Regions from separate parts of the Streptomyces sp. NPDC031274 genome, predicted to be linked through region 1. Evidence: riboswitches for the same ligand, from Rfam matches in the RefSeq annotation. Region 1 holds a riboswitch; each other region holds the start of a gene.
What was found. A riboswitch is a leader RNA that binds a small molecule or an ion and turns the genes downstream of it on or off. The one in region 1 is predicted to bind S-adenosylmethionine.

Region 1 (5,094 bases):
CGGTGAGCACGGTGAACGTGTCGGGGCGCCCGACGACGTCCAAGTCGTATATCTTCCCGCCCTGTTCGCGAAGCCGCAGCCCCTCGGCGAGGAAGAGGAAGTCGAATTTGGCGCGCTCGGCGGTCCGTGCGAAGTGCGCGAAGGAGCTGAACTCGATGTGACTCCCGGCCTCGGGGTCGCTCCATACGGTGGTGTTGTTGACGCCGGGGAAGTGTGCCGCGAGGTGGATCTGCTTGAGCGGCTTGTCCGGTGACTTGCTCATGTCGGGTTCCTTCCGGCTCAGGCGGTGGCGGCGGCGTAGCGGCTTGCGGGGCGGGCGAGGCCGAGGAGACCGCGCAGGGTGTCGGCTTCGTACGCGTGCCTGAAGGCGCCGCGGCGCTGGAGTTCTGGCACCAGGCCCCGGGTGATCGCCGGGAGGTCGTGGCCGACGACGGCGGGGCGCAGCCGGAACCCGGTGAGTCCGGACTGACTCAACTCCAGGAGCAAGTCGGCCAGTTGGGCGGGCGTGCCGGTGAACACACGTGCGTCGCTGGTGTACGGGTGTCCCGCGAGGGCGTCCAGACGCTCCCTGCGGGCCACGGCGGCGGCCGGATCGTCGTCGAGGAACACCACCAGGTCGCCGAAGAGGTGGAGGGGCTCGTCGGCCCGCCCGGCAGCTTCCTGTTCGCCGCGGACCGCCGTGACGATGTCGCGTGCGTGCCCGGCGTCGCGCGGGGTGACGTATCCGATGTCGGCGGAGCGGCCGAGCAGCCGGAACGGGGCCTCGGTCGGGGTCTCGTGGGCGAGCGCGCTGACGACGGGACGGCCCTGCGGTGGCCGTGGGGTGATCGAGGGGCCCTTGACGCTGAAGTGCTTGCCCTCGAAGTCGATGTAGTGCAGCTTGTCGCGGTCGACGAAGCGGCCGGTGGCGACGTCCCTGATCTCCGCGTCGTCCTCCCAGCTGTCCCAGAGCCGACGCACGGCTTCGACGTAGTCGGCCACCTCGTCGAAGAGGTCGAGGGTCAGTTCCCGTACGTCCGGCCTGCCGAGGTCCTCGACGGCATCGAGGGCGGGAAGCGTGCGGCGCCCGAAGTGCGCGGCCTCGTTACGGCGTGCTGACACCTGCACCCGTACGCCCGCGCGGCCCGTGCTGACGTAGTCGAGCGTGGCGATCGCCTTGGATGTGTGGAAGGGCTCCGTGTGCGTGGCCACCACCGTCGGCACGAGTCCGATGTAGCTGGTCAGCGGGGCGACACGGGCGGCGATGAGGACGGCGTCGAGCCGCCCGCGTACCTGATCCGTGCGTCCGTCGGGCTCGGTGAAGTGGGACGACTGGAGCCCGAGCCCGTCCTCGATCGTCACGAAGTCGAGCAGGCCGTGTTCGGCCTCGGTGACCAGATCGGCCCAGTACCGGGCGGTGAGCAACTCCCCCGGGCGGGCGACCGGTTCGCGCCAGGCGGCCGGGTGCCAGCCCGCGCCGTCGAGCGCGACGGCGAGGTGCAGCGCGGCGGCAGAGTCGGCAGAAGAAGCGGAGGAATGAGGCGAATGGGGCAACGAAGGTGATGACGACACGAAAGGTGTGCCTTCCTGATCGACCGTGCGACCGTACGAGAACACCGGCCCCTCGGATCCGAGGGTGCGGCGGCGGGGTGACGGGTCAGGAACGACAGAGCGCGCCGGCGACACGCTGCAGATCGATGTGCGGCCGGGAGTACAGATGCACCTGGCGGCTCGGGGCGATCACCATGACGCGCGGGGCGGGCGCGGGCGGCACGGGCGACAGGGGCGGTACGGCTGACACAGCTGGCACGTCCGTCACCTCCGCCCCTTCCGACTCGGCGGGCCTGGAGCCTCGCCGGTCTCGCGCTTGCGGAACCCTGGACGGGCACCGCCTGGTCCTCACCTGGAGCACCCCGCCGCGTGGGAGGGTTGCCGGTCAGCAAGCCAGGGCTTGACGCTGACACTCGTAACCTGCTCGGGACGTTACGTGAGGTCGTAGCGGTGCGCAATGCCCGTGGATCATGGGCGTTCTCACAGCGTCGTACATGCCTCGTCGCCTGTCTCCGTCAAGTCAACCACCGGACCACTCCTTCTGTTCCTGGTGCGGGCCTTCTTGACGGAGACAGGCACCCGGACTCAAACTTCCGGGGACGGTCACGATTGTCAGCGCCCGCCCGGCAGGGTTCCTGCCCGAGCGGGTCATCGGCCCCGGCCCGCTGGCGGGCAACCCTTCCTCCGCGACGGGGTGCCCCGGGTGACGACCGGGTCCCGCCGTGGCGGCGGGGCAAGCGCGGCCCCGGGTACGACGGGCCTCGACGGCAGGGCTGGTGGACATGTCCAGGGCGGTCGGTGAGGGGAACAGCATCCAGCGGCCTCCCCTGTCCGCGCCCCGGCCCCGCCCTCGCTTCCTGACCAGACGCCTTCACATCGATCTGCTGCGCGTGTGCAGCGCCTCGGTGCCAGCTGTCTGACGTCCGCGCAGCGTCCACACACCAGCGACGCCTCCGGACAAGAAGCCTCATCACTGCGGCCCTCTGCGGCCACGGATCCCCCTCTCCCCCGCTGTGCCACCGGCCCCGCGCGTGCCGCCGCCGGTCGGCGCCCCTCCCCTCCCTGGAGAGCCATGCCCGAGATCACGTCGCACCGTTCCCGTACTGTTTCCCGCCCTGCTTCCCACCCGACTTCCCCCGCGGATTCATGCTCTCCGCGCGACACCGGCCCACGCGACACCGGCCCACGCTTCGCCCGTCCCGCGCCGATCCGCAGCCGCATCGGCGACGACGTGGCGGGCGGCTTCTACCCGGCGCCCCACCGCTACCACCTGTATCTCTCGGCAGAATGTCCGGACTCCTTGCGCGTCTCGATCACCCTCGACCTGCTCGGGCTCAGGGAGTCGGTCACCACCACCCTCCTGGCACCGCACACCACTGCGGCGCTCGACTCGCTGCACCGCTGTTACGAGGCCACCGAGCACCACTTCGAAGGGCCGCTGACCGTTCCGGCCCTGTGCGACCGGTGGAGCGGTCACGTCGTCAGCAACCACACGCCGGACATCCTGCGCGACCTGGCCTGCCGCCTTGCCGCACACGGCAGTGGCCCGCTGCCCGTCCTGCGCCGACCGGCCCTGGCAGCACGGATCGACACCTGGCACGAGCTGCTCGCCGGGCCGCTCACCCCCGCGACACTGGACAGGATCGACTGCCGTCTTGCCGCCCACTCCTACCTCGTGGGCGACGAACTCACGGCAGCGGACGTGGACTTGTGGGCGAGGCTCGTCCACCTCACCCCGGATGCGGCTGAGGCGGCCCGCTCCCGCCCCCACGTGCGCGCCTATGTGCGCCGCCTGGACGACCACCCGGCCTTCTGTGCCAACCACCCCCATCACCTCGTGTAAGAAGCCTCCTTCGCCGTGCGCACCACCTTCCTGCCGTCACCCGCGCCCAGTCGGCCGGCACCCACCCAGGAGTCCACGGTGGCCTGGACATGCTGGACCAACGCGCTCTTGTTCCTGAAGGGAGCGGCCGACCAGATCTCGTCGAGGAGGGTCGTGCCGTCGGCCCCTGTCCCCGTCGGGTTGGCGACGCCGGAGTCGATCGTGCCGAAGACCACCTTGGGTTCGGACCGCTGGAAGTAGGCGTGCGTCGGGTCTTCCGTGCCTTCGAAGAAGGGCGCGAGGGGGATGCCGTCGAGTGTGTAGTGGAGCGGTTCGCCGGCTATCGGCTCGAGGTTGGGGAGCAGGTCGCCGGAGAGTGCGGCGTTTCCGTGGAGAGCGAACCGGAAGTAGGTCTTCGCGCTGTCGCGGGCCACGAGATGGACCGGTCCGTAGAACAGGGCCTGGACTTCCGGCTTGTCGGGGGTCTTCTCCACCCGTAGCCGGAAGGGGAGGGAAACCCGGACGGTGTCGCCGTCCCGCCATGTGCGGGACAGGGAGCAGTAGCTGCCGGGCGCCGGATCGGCCTTCACCTTCTTGCCGTTGACGGTCACGGTGAAGCCGCTCCCCGCCCAGGCCGGTACGCGCAGCCGTAGATCGAAGGCGGCCCTGGATCCCCGGACCGTGAGCGTCGTGCCCTGTTCCCTCGGGTAGTCGGTGGTCTGTGTGACCGTGACGCCCTTCTCCTTCCAGGTCAGCGTGGAGGGGCTGTAGAGGTTGACGTACAGGGCGGAGCCGTCGGCCTTTTGGAAGTAGACGGAGTCCTGGTACTTGGTGGCGCTCTCCATGCCCGTGCCCTCGCAGCAGGTCGTGCCCGCCTTGGGCGTGTAGTCACGCACGTGGCCCGGCAGCAGACCGATGAAGTACGTGACGAGGGGCTTCTCCGCGTCGGCCTTGTCCTGCTTCGAACCGAGGACCTGGTTGTACAGGGCCCGCTCGTAGTAGTCCATGTACGCGGGGTCCTGCTCGTGGAGGAACAGCGCCCGGCTCAGCTTGAGCAGGTTGTGCGCGCAGCAGGTTTCGGCGGTGGTGTCGCTGAGCGTTCCGGCGATGACACCGGGAGCCTTCCAGAACTCGCCGGTGCTCGTGCCGCCGATGCCGTACATACGGGTCGGTACGACCATGCCCCAGAAGTTCTTGGCGGCGGTGAGGTAGCGGCGCTCCGCCGTCTCGTCGTAGAGCCGCAGCAGGCCCGTGAAGATGGGGATGTGCTGGTTGGCGTGCAGCCCGTCGAGGGTGTCGTCGCCCGCGGCGCACGCGTCGATGAGCCTGTCGAGGTCGAAGAGGCGGGCCAGGGCGAGGTGTTCGGCCTGGCCGGTGATGGCGTACAGATCGCAGATCGCCTCCACGATGCCGCCGAACTCCCCACTGGAGAAGATGCCCCACATGCGTTGCAGGGTGCTCCCGTGCAGCTTGGACAGGCGCGCGTGCATCCAGTCGCACATGCCCGACGCGAGGTCGAGCGCTCGTTCGTCGCCCGTGTACAGGTAGGCGTCGAGGACACCGCGCAGGATCTTGTGCGCCGTGTAGTACGGCGCCCACACCTTGGTGTAGTCGCCGCTCGTCATCGACTCCAGGGCGATGAACTGCGTCTCCGGGTACGCCGCGAGGAACCCCGGATGGCTCGGCCCGCCCCAGGTGCGGCGCAAGGTGGCGTGTCGGCCGTGGCCAGAACTGTCGGCGAA
Region 2 (5,094 bases), on a different contig from region 1:
TTCCTGATCTCCCCGATGTCCGGGTTCAATCCCACGTACGGCACCGGTGACAAGCTGCTCGCCGCCCAGCAGGCCTACTTCGAGCGCTGGGGCGTGGTCCCTTCGGAGCTGTTCAGCGGAGCGCTGCGGCCCGTGCTCGCCCCGGCCACCGCGCTCTTCGTGCACGGCAGCTGGCTGCACCTCCTGGGCAACATGCTCTTCCTCTTCGTCTTCGGGGCGATGGCCGAGGAACGGATGGGGCACTGCCAGTTCGCGCTCTTCTACCTCTGCTGCGGCTATCTCGCCCTGTTCGCCTACGCGGTCGCCCACGCGGGCTCCGACCAGACCCTGGTGGGCGCGTCGGGGGCGATCTCCGCGGTGCTCGGCGCGTTCCTGCGGCTCTTCCCGAAGGCGCGGGTCACCAGCCTCTTCCCGTTCCTCTTCTTCCTGCCGCTGCGCTTCCCCGCGTGGGTGGTGCTGCCGTTCTGGGTGGCGCTGCAGTGGCTCGCGGCCCTGCAGGGCGGGCAGGGCCCCGGTGTCGCCTATCTGGCCCATATCGTGGGGTTCTCCCTGGGCTTTCTCTACGCGTGGGTGCGGTATGTCAGAAGAAACAGGCGGGCGCGGAGCGCCTCTTTGGAAGGGCGGGGGCGGGAGACGGGAGGGCTAGAGTGAAGAAGCCAGCACCCGTCATCGAGGGAGACAGTCAGCCGTGATCACCGCGATCGTGCTCATCAAGACCAGCGTGGACCGGATCCCGGAGATCGCCGAGTCGATCGCCGCCCTCGACTGCGTCAGCGAGGTCTTCTCCGTGACCGGCACGTACGACCTGATCGCGATGGTGCGTGTCGCGCACCACGACGACCTGGCCGACGTCATCCCCGGCAAGATCAGCAAGATCCCGGGTGTGGAGGGCACGGACACGCATGTCGCGTTCCGCACGTACTCCCAGCACGACCTCGAAGCGGCGTTCGCCATCGGCCTCGACTCCTGAGCCGTCGCGGGGTGCTGAACTCGCCGGGTACCGGTCCCGCCGAGTGCCGGACGGGCGTTTCCGCATCTCGGAGCCGGTCTCGCGGCGCCCGGCCCCTTTCACCGCCTCAGGCGGCCGTGGTGTCCGGCACGCAGCGGCCTTCCTCCGTGCGGTAGTTCCAGCGCGCGCCGTCCGCCACCAGCTCCCGCACGGCGCGCACGAAACGCTCCACGTGCTCGTCGGGGGTGCCCGCGCCGAAGCTCACGCGGATCGCGTTCAGCGACTTCTCGCCGGGCGCGGCCTCGGGGGCACCGCACTCGCCCTGGGTCTGCGGGTCGCTGCCGAGCAGGGTGCGCACCAGCGGGTGGGCGCAGAAGAGGCCGTCGCGTACGCCGATTCCGTACTCGGCGGAGAGCGCGGCGGCGAAGTGCGAGCTGTTCCAGCCCTCTACGACGAAGGAGATGACGCCGACGCGCGGCGCGTCGTCACCGAAGAGCGAGAGCACCTTCACGGCGGGCACATCGGCGAGGCCCTCCTTCACCTTCGCGATGAGGTGGCGCTCGCGGGCGACGAGCTCGTCGAAGCCCGCCTCGGTCAGCGCCTTGCAGGCGGAGGCGATCGAGTACACGCCGATGACGTTCGGCGAACCGGCCTCGTGCCGCGCGGCGGTGTCGTGCCACTCCACGTCCACCCCGCCGTCCGTACGCCGCGCGACCTTGCGCGAGGCGCCGCCGCCCGCGAGGTAGGGCTCGGCCGCCCGCAGCCAGTCGGAGCGGCCCGCGAGGACGCCCGAGCCGAAGGGCGCGTACAGCTTGTGACCGGAGAAGGCGACCCAGTCGACGTCGAGCTCGTCGATGGAGACGGGGTGGTGGGGCGCGAGCTGCGCGGCGTCGAGGACGATGCGGGCGCCGTGCGCGTGGGCGGCGGCGGCGAGCTCCTTCACCGGCCACAGCTCACCGGTGACGTTCGAGGCGCCGGTCACGCAGACCAGGGCGGGCCCGTGGGGGTCGCGGTCGGCGAGAGCGCGCTCCAGGGTGGCGACGGCCTGCTCGGCGGTGCGCGGGGCGTTCAGGTACGTCACGCGGGCGTCGCGCCACGGCAGGAGCGAGGCGTGGTGCTCGGTCTCGAAGACGAAGACCTGGCAGTCGGCGGGCAGGGCGGCGGCGAGCAGGTTCAGCGAGTCGGTGGTCGAGCGCGTGAAGACGACCTGGTCGTCCTCGCGGCAGCCGAGGAACTCGGCGACCGTGGCACGGCTGTTCTCGAAGAGGTCGGTGGAGAGCTGCGAGAGGTATCCGGCACCCCGGTGCACGCTGCCGTAGTACGGCGCGTACGCGGCCACGTCGTCCCACACGCGCTGCAACGCCGGAGCGCTCGCCGCGTAGTCGAGCGCCGCGTAGGTCACTTCGCCGCCGGTGACGAGCGGCACGGTGACGTCACGGCCGAGGACGGGCAGCGGCTCGGCACAGACGGATCGGTCGGCGACAGCGGTGGGGACAGACATGGCGAACTCCCGTGGGAAGGCAGGCGAGTTCACTGCGAGGGCGCACGTACGGCGCTGCAGTGATGAAAGAAAAGGGGGGTGCGGAAAAGGGGCCGGAAAGCCCTATCGCATTCGCTTGCTCACGAGACTGCTCCCTTGAGGACCAGGACCCCAGGGGTATGACACTCATCGAGTGCGCAGGGGTCCGCGCTTGCCATACGCCTTGCTGCGTACGGCCTGGTCTTCACCCGGGGCACCCCGCCACGGACGGAGGGTTGCCGGACAGCGAGCCGGGGCCTAATCGCTGTCACTCATGACCTGCGCAGCATCTTGCCACACGATCTTCCCGGTGCACACCGCAGTCCGCGATACGGACTGCGGTGTGCGCCACACTCACGCCACGCTCACCTGTTGCTGGCCGCCACCCAGCGCTCCAGGGACTTCTTCGCGGCCCCGGAGTCGATCGACTCCGCCGCCCTGGCGATACCGGCGCCGATCTGCTCCACGAGGGTCCCCTCGCCCGGCGAGAGGGCCACCAGGGCCGCCGCCGTGTTGAGCAGCACGGCGTCCCGCACAGGGCCGCTCTCACCGTCCAGGAGGCGCAGCGCCACCTCGGCGTTGTACGAGGCGTCAGCGCCCCGCAGCGCCTCCACGGGGACCAGGTCGATGCCGACGTCCCGCGGGTCGAAGGCCTCCTCCCGCACGACGCCGTCCCGCACGACCCAGACCCGCGACGTCGCCGTGGTCGTCAGCTCGTCGAGCCCGTCGTCGCCGCGGAAGACGAGGGACGAGTGCCCGCGCTCGGCGAAGACCCCGGCCACGATGGGCGCCATCCGCGCGTCGGCGACCCCGACCGCCTGGGCCCGCACCTTGGCGGGATTGGTGAGCGGACCCAGGGCGTTGAAGACGGTCCTGATCCCCAGCTGGCTGCGCGCCCCACCGGCGTGTCGCAGGGCCGGGTGGAACTTCACGGCGAAACAGAAGGTGATCCCGGCTTCCTCGGCCACCTCGACGACCCGCTTCAGCGGAAGCTCCAGATTCACCCCGAGCTTCTCCAGGACGTCGGAGGCGCCCGAGGCACTGGAGGCGGCGCGGTTGCCGTGCTTGACGACCTTCGCACCCGCGCCGGCGGCCACGATCGCGGACATCGTGGAGATGTTGACGGTCTTGGCCCCGTCGCCGCCGGTGCCGACGATGTCGACCGTCTGGCCCGGCACCTCGATCACATTGGCGTGTTCGTACATCGTGCGTACGAGGCCGGAGATCTCCTCCACGGTCTCGCCCTTGGCGCGCAGCGCGACCACGAAGCCCGCGATCTGCGCGTCGGACGCCTCACCGCGCATGATGCGGTCCATGGCCCACGCCGTGTCATCGGTGCTCTGGTCGCGTCCCTCAAGAAGACCGTTCAGCACACCGGGCCAGGAACGGGCCGCCGCGGTGTTGCCTCCTGCGGGGGTCACAGCGCTCATCTGCCGCTCCTGGGTTCGTATAGGCGTAGGACAGGAACACCTTATCCAGCCCTGGGGACGGCAAAGAGCCCCGTCCATGCACTGGATGCAGGGGACGGGGCTCTCGCCGTGGCGACCTTGTGGTCAGTACCTCAGTACTTCAATGCCGCAGAGCGTCAGGGGATCAGTGGTGGCCGTGGCCGCTCGTGATCTCCTTGTACTCCTCGGTGGTGGGCTTGGGGATCTGGTTGTCCTCCCCGTAGTAGCCCTTGGAGAGCTTGGCCCGGAGCTTCTGCGGCCCGCTCACCTTGCGCTCGACACCGTTCTCGTCGACCGCGGGGCCGATCTCGACCGGCGCGTACTGCTCGTGCGCGGTGAGCGTGTGCAGCTGCTCCTGGTTGAGCGGCTCGTGGACCTCGATGAACTCACCGTGCGGCAGGCGCTTGATGATGCCCGACTCGCGGCCGTGCAGGACCTTGTCCTTGTCGCGCCGCTGCAGACCCAGGCAGATCCGCTTGGTGGCGATGAAGGCGAGGACCGGTGCCACGAAGAAGGCAATGCGCACGAACCAGGTGATCGAGTTGATCGACAGGTGGAAGTGCGTGGCCCAGAGGTCGTTTCCACCACCGACGAGCAGCACGAAGTACCAGGTGATCCATGCGACACCGAAGGCCGTACGGGTCGGGACGTTGCGCGGGCGGTCCAGGATGTGGTGCTCGCGCTTGTCGCCGGTGACCCAGGACTCGATGAACGGATAGACCGCGATCGCGACCAGGACCAGCGGGAAGATGATCAGCGGGATGAACACACCCAGGACGAGCGTGTGACCCCAGGCGTTGATCTCCCAGCCCGGCATGACACGGATCAGACCCTCGGAGAAGCCCATGTACCAGTCGGGCTGGGCTCCGGTGGAGACCTGGTCCGGCCGGTAGGGGCCGATCCCCCAGATCGGGTTGATCGTGGCGATCGCAGAGACGGCGACGATGACACCGAAGACCAGGAAGAAGAAGCCTCCGGCCTTCGCCATGTAGACGGGCAGCAGCGGCATGCCGACGACGTTGTTGTTCGTCTTGCCGGGACCCGCGAACTGCGTGTGCTTGTGGTAGAAGACCAGGATCAGGTGCGCCACCACGAGGCCGAGCATGATGCCCGGCAGCAGCAGGATGTGCACCGAGTAGAACCGGGCCACGAAGTCGCCGCCGGGGAACTCCCCGCCG
Region 3 (5,094 bases), on a different contig from region 1:
GGGTCGAGGGCGCCGTCGTCCTCGCTGATGAAGAAGTTGTTGGTGTTGCCCGTGTGCGCCTCGGTGATGTTCTGGCCGCCCACCGCGAAACGGTCGCCGGGGGTGTTCCAGTCGCCCTCGTACGCGGTGACGCTCGCGCGCGGCTTGCCGTCCGTGCGGTAGAAGCCGTCGACCTCGACGCTGGTGGCGGGCGAGGTGGAGCGCTGGAGGACGTGGCCGCCGTAGACGTAGACGTTGCGGCGGTCGGGCGCGTACTGCTCGTCGGGGGCGTCGTACTTGTAGACGACGGTCAGGGACCAGCCCGCGACGCAGCCCTTGCCGGTGGGCGCCCAGATGTCGCCGACCGCGACCGGCAGGGGCGTTCCGTCGCCGGTGATGCCGTTGAAGAGGCCCGTGATGTCGGCCTCGCCGGTGTAGTAGTGCGGGCCGTTGGCCGACGCCGGGTCCCCGACCAGGTTCGCCGGGGTCACCTTCGAGGGGGTGGCGCCGGCCACGCTGACCGAGGGCACCGCGTCGAGCGGGTCGCCGGGCGAGGGCTCCACATCGGCGCCGGAGATGTCGCAGCGCTTGAGCCGGGCGCCGCTCGGGCCCTTGTACGTGCCGTCGTTGCCGCCGAAGAAGAGGCGCGCGTACGCGACCTTCGCGCCGGGCGGGATCGCGACCCGGCCGGTGCTCGATCCGTGGTCGGGGTCCATGCCCGCGGTGTTGATCCGCCGCATGACGAAGGTGTTGTTGTTGTCGCGGCCCTCGCCCTCCGCGGCGGTGGCACAGCGCGCCGCCATGTCCGCGGGCGTCGTCGGGCAGCCCATGACCGTGTTGCCGATGGTCTTGAAGTCGCCGTAGAGCGATTCGTCGTAGCGCTTGGCGAAGGGATCGATCACGTCCGCGGCGGCCGGTACCACGGCTGCCGCGCTCAGCGCCCCTGCCGCGAGACCGGCCGTGGCCATGGCCACGCCACCGACGCGTCGCGCGCTTCCCATGAACTGTCTGACCCGCATAAGGACCCACATAAGTGGGAAATGTAGACAAAATGCCCGGTCTTGGGTGGTTACGCCACGCGGCGGGCCGTGTACTCCGCGATGCCGGACATCGGCGGACGCTCCTCCGTGTCCACCGAATGGGTCCGCGGTTCGAACCCGTGCTCGCCCCGCTCGAACTGGGTGAGCTCGGGGCGTACGTGATGCCCGAGCGCGAGCCTGACCTGCGCCGTCCGGTAGATCGCCGCCGCCATCCTGCCGAGCGCCTGCCCGTCCTGGTGCCGGTGCTTGCGCACGCCGACGTCGACCTGCGCGAGCGCGTCAAGGCCCACGGTGTGCAGCGCGTCGACGAGCAGGCCGAGCTCCACCCCGTATCCGACGGGGAACGGCAGCCGCTCCAAGAGAGACCTGCGCGCCGCGTACTCGCCGCCCAACGGCTGGACGAACCCGGCCAGTTGAGGCCAGTGCATGTTGAGCAGCGGGCGCGCCATCAGCTCGGTGACCCGGCCGCCCTGACCCGCGGCCCCGGCGAGCGGGCGGTCGTACATCGCCTTCACGAAGTGCACGTCGGGCTCGGTCAGGAGCGGGCCCACGATCCCGGTGACGAAGTCCGCCGAGAACTCCTTCAGGTCCGCGTCGACGAACGCGACGATGTCACCGCCTGTCACCAGGAGCGAGCGCCACAGGACCTCGCCCTTGCCGGGCACGGCCGGGATGCGCGGCAGGATCTCGTCCCGGTGCACGACCCGAGCGCCCGCGTCGCGCGCGACCTCGGCCGTGCGGTCCCGCGAGCCGGAGTCGATCACCACGAGCTCGTCGACGAGGGCGGCCTTCTCGATCAGCTCGCGGCGGATCACGGCGACGATCCCGCCGACCGTCTCCTCCTCGTCGAGCGCGGGCAGGACGACGCTCACCGAGGCTCCCGACGCCCGTTTGGCGGCGACGAGCGCGCTGAGCGGACGGTCGGCAACGGACCAGGAACGCCTGGTCAGCCAGCGCTCGGCCTCTTCCAGCACGGGTGGTTCCTCCTGTGTGTGGCCTACATGTGATCCATCTCGCGGTGCGGACGACTATCTCAAGGGTCCAGGCCGTCGGTTACAGTCTTGAACAACGCGGATGACCATCGCATGTCGGGGGTCGACGCGTCACAAATGCCCCGGGCCCCTGAAGCCCGGCGCCATACCGCTCATCCAGAGGGGCAGAGGGATACGGCCCGTTGAAGCCCCGGCAACCATCCCGCCGACCGCGCACGCGAGGTCTCGGCGGGGAAGGTGCCAATTCCGTCTCGCGGTGAGATTCGCCGCGGGGAAGATGAGGAGAAAGGGCCTCGCCTCCATGGCTGCGCAGACTGTCGGAACATTCGACACCACCCCCTCCACCACCACAGGTTCCGTGGATCTCGGCCCCGCGTCCGGCCTCTCGTGCCGCGAGTGCGGTGAGCTCTACGCCCTCGGCCCGATCTTCGCCTGCCAGGCCTGTTTCGGCCCGCTCGAAGTCGCGTACGACCTGCCGACCGGCGACCCCGAGGCGCTGCGGAGGCAGATCGAGTCCGGCCCCGCCAACATCTGGCGCTACGCCCCGCTGCTGCCCGTCCCCGCGGACGTCGCCGAGAAGCCGAACATCAACCCCGGCTGGACCCAGCTCGTCAAGGCCGACAACCTCGCCCGTGAGCTCGGCGTCGAGCAGGGCAAGCTCTTCGTCAAGGACGACTCCGGGAACCCGACGCACTCCTTCAAGGACCGCGTCGTCGCGCAGGCCATCGAGGCGGCGCGCGCCTTCGGCTTCACCACCCTCTCCTGCTCCTCCACCGGCAACCTCGCCGGTGCCGTGGGTGCCGCCGCGGCCCGCGCCGGCTTCCGCTCGTGCGTGTTCATCCCGCACGACCTGGAGCAGGGCAAGGTCGTCATGGCCGCGGTCTACGGCGGCGAGCTCGTCGGCATCGAGGGCAACTACGACGACGTGAACCGCTTCTGCTCCGAGCTCATCGGCGACCCGCTGGGCGAGGGCTGGGGCTTCGTCAACGTGAACCTGCGGCCGTACTACGGCGAGGGCTCCAAGACCCTCGCGTACGAGATCTGTGAGCAGCTCGGCTGGCAGCTGCCCGACCAGCTGGTCATCCCGATCGCGTCGGGCTCGCAGCTCACGAAGATCGACAAGGGCCTCAAGGAGCTCACCAAGCTGGGCCTCGTCGAGGACAAGCCCTACAAGATCTTCGGTGCGCAGGCCGAGGGCTGCTCGCCGGTGTCGACCGCCTTCAAGGCCGGGCACGACGTCGTACGCCCTCAGAAGCCGGACACCATCGCCAAGTCCCTCGCCATCGGCAACCCTGCCGACGGGCCGTACGTCCTGGACATCGCCCGTCGCACGGGCGGCGCGGTGGAGGACGTGAACGACGAGCAGGTCGTGGACGCGATCAAGCTGCTTGCGCGGACCGAGGGGATCTTCGCGGAGACCGCCGGTGGCGTGACGGTCGGCGTCACGAAGAAGCTTCTTGAGGCGGGGCTCATCGACCCCACTCTCACCACGGTCGTGTTGAACACGGGTGACGGCCTCAAGACCCTCGACGCTGTTGCCGAGACGTCTCAGGCGACTGCGACGATCAAGCCCAGCCTCGACGCGTTTCGCGCCGCGGGTCTTGCCGATTAATCGCCGTAGGGCCTGATCGCCGTCGTCGAACGGCGGTCGTGGTCCGTCCTCGCGCAGTTCCTCGCGCCCCTGACGGGGCGCTTCCTCCCCGTATCAAGAGGTGAATTCCATGAGCGTCAACGTTCGCATTCCCACCATTCTTCGCACCTACACCGGCGGCAAGTCCGAGGTCGCCGCCGAGGGCGCCAACCTCTCCGAGGTCATTGCCGATCTTGAGGCCAAGCACGCCGGTATCGCGGCCCGTGTCCTTGACGACCAGGGCAAGCTGCGGCGCTTCGTGAACGTGTACGTGAACGACGACGACGTCCGTTTCGAGCAGGGCCTTGAGACCGCGACGCCGGACGGCGCCGGCGTCTCGATCATTCCCGCCGTCGCGGGCGGTTGCTGAATCCGCCTGAAAGCACGCAGCGTCACCTCTATTGCCCCCTCCGCGAGAGAAGCGGAGGGGGCAATTCCATGTGGTTGAGCGCGGTACAGTTGGGAAGCAAGCTTCGCTTTTGGCGTCGAGCGCGTAGACGAAGTCGGCCCCGGGCCGACAAGAAGTAGCCAAAGCGCCTTGCCCTTTTGAGTCTATTGCGGCATTTGCCCGGCCCGACTTGCCCTGAACTCCGGCAAATTCTCCGCATATTTCCGATCGCGCGTGCCCAGAATTCTCGTCCGATTGACCTGTTGCAGAGGGCAGTTGGGCAGATACATTCAGCGGCGGTCGACGCGTTCCGGCGCACGCCTCCACAACCCATTGGGGGGGTGAGGTCTGACCCGGGCCCGCGAAGTGCGGGTCCGTGCAAGGGCCAGTAATAGGGGAGTTAGGCATGGCTCAGGGCACCGTCAAGTGGTTCAACGCGGAGAAGGGGTACGGCTTCATCGCGGTCGACGGTGGTGCGGATGTTTTCGTCCACTACAGCGCGATTCAGATGGACGGTTACCGCACCCTTGAAGAAGGTCAGCGAGTGGAGTTCGAGATCTCGCAGGGCCAGAAGGGTCCACAGGCGGACATGGTCAAGCTCGCCGTCTGATCTCGGCGCGATCGGCCAGCGACTTAGCGAGTGACGAGGGGCCCGTATCCCGACAGGGGTACGGGCCCCTCGTGCGTACGCCCCCGGATGTGCGCCCCCCATGTGTCTGGGATCCGTGAGAGACGCTTGCACTCGTAGGGGTCGAGTGCTAATCATTGGGCTTAGCACTCTCCTAGTGAGAGTGACAGAACTTGGATCGGGTCGGTGAGGCCCGCAGGCCGGGTGGGGCAAGGAACCACACGGTTTGCAGGCCGTCCGTCGCGGGCACCGATGCGATCCGGAGCATGCCACCCCTGTCCGGGAGGACCACTTCACATGGCCAAGATCATCGCGTTCGACGAGGAGGCACGGCGCGGCCTCGAGCGCGGCATGAACCAGCTCGCCGACGCCGTCAAGGTGACCCTGGGCCCCAAGGGTCGCAACGTCGTCCTCGAGAAGAAGTGGGGTGCCCCCAC

Region 2: linked by a shared signal. The riboswitch ahead of ACZ5CR_RS21050 (aminotransferase class V-fold PLP-dependent enzyme) and the one ahead of ACZ5CR_RS17990 (glutathione S-transferase family protein) in region 1 are both predicted to bind S-adenosylmethionine.
Region 3: linked by a shared signal. The riboswitch ahead of thrC (threonine synthase) and the one ahead of ACZ5CR_RS17990 (glutathione S-transferase family protein) in region 1 are both predicted to bind S-adenosylmethionine.

The regions. Positions count from the first base shown of each region.
Region 1 covers NZ_JBVIHP010000010.1:93,648-98,741, reverse strand. Annotated here, with positions in the region: gene ACZ5CR_RS18005 (NtaA/DmoA family FMN-dependent monooxygenase) at 1-262, opposite strand, end outside; gene ACZ5CR_RS18000 (LLM class flavin-dependent oxidoreductase) at 280-1,533, opposite strand; gene ACZ5CR_RS17995 (putative leader peptide) at 1,637-1,789, opposite strand; SAM riboswitch class IV at 1,838-1,951, opposite strand; SAM riboswitch class IV at 2,132-2,276, shown strand; gene ACZ5CR_RS17990 (glutathione S-transferase family protein) at 2,603-3,373, shown strand; gene ACZ5CR_RS17985 (beta-L-arabinofuranosidase domain-containing protein) at 3,361-5,094, opposite strand, start outside.
Region 2 covers NZ_JBVIHP010000012.1:226,456-231,549, reverse strand. Annotated here, with positions in the region: gene ACZ5CR_RS21060 (rhomboid family intramembrane serine protease) at 1-651, shown strand, start outside; gene ACZ5CR_RS21055 (Lrp/AsnC family transcriptional regulator) at 689-970, shown strand; gene ACZ5CR_RS21050 (aminotransferase class V-fold PLP-dependent enzyme) at 1,077-2,450, opposite strand; SAM riboswitch class IV at 2,632-2,748, opposite strand; gene trpD (anthranilate phosphoribosyltransferase) at 2,834-3,898, opposite strand; gene qcrB (cytochrome bc1 complex cytochrome b subunit) at 4,062-5,094, opposite strand, start outside.
Region 3 covers NZ_JBVIHP010000020.1:26,394-31,487, forward strand. Annotated here, with positions in the region: gene ACZ5CR_RS28860 (DUF7927 domain-containing protein) at 1-980, opposite strand, end outside; gene ACZ5CR_RS28865 (glucosyl-3-phosphoglycerate synthase) at 1,049-1,993, opposite strand; SAM riboswitch class I at 2,161-2,295, shown strand; gene thrC (threonine synthase) at 2,289-3,623, shown strand; gene ACZ5CR_RS28875 (MoaD/ThiS family protein) at 3,733-4,011, shown strand; gene ACZ5CR_RS28880 (cold-shock protein) at 4,436-4,639, shown strand; gene groL (chaperonin GroEL) at 4,955-5,094, shown strand, end outside.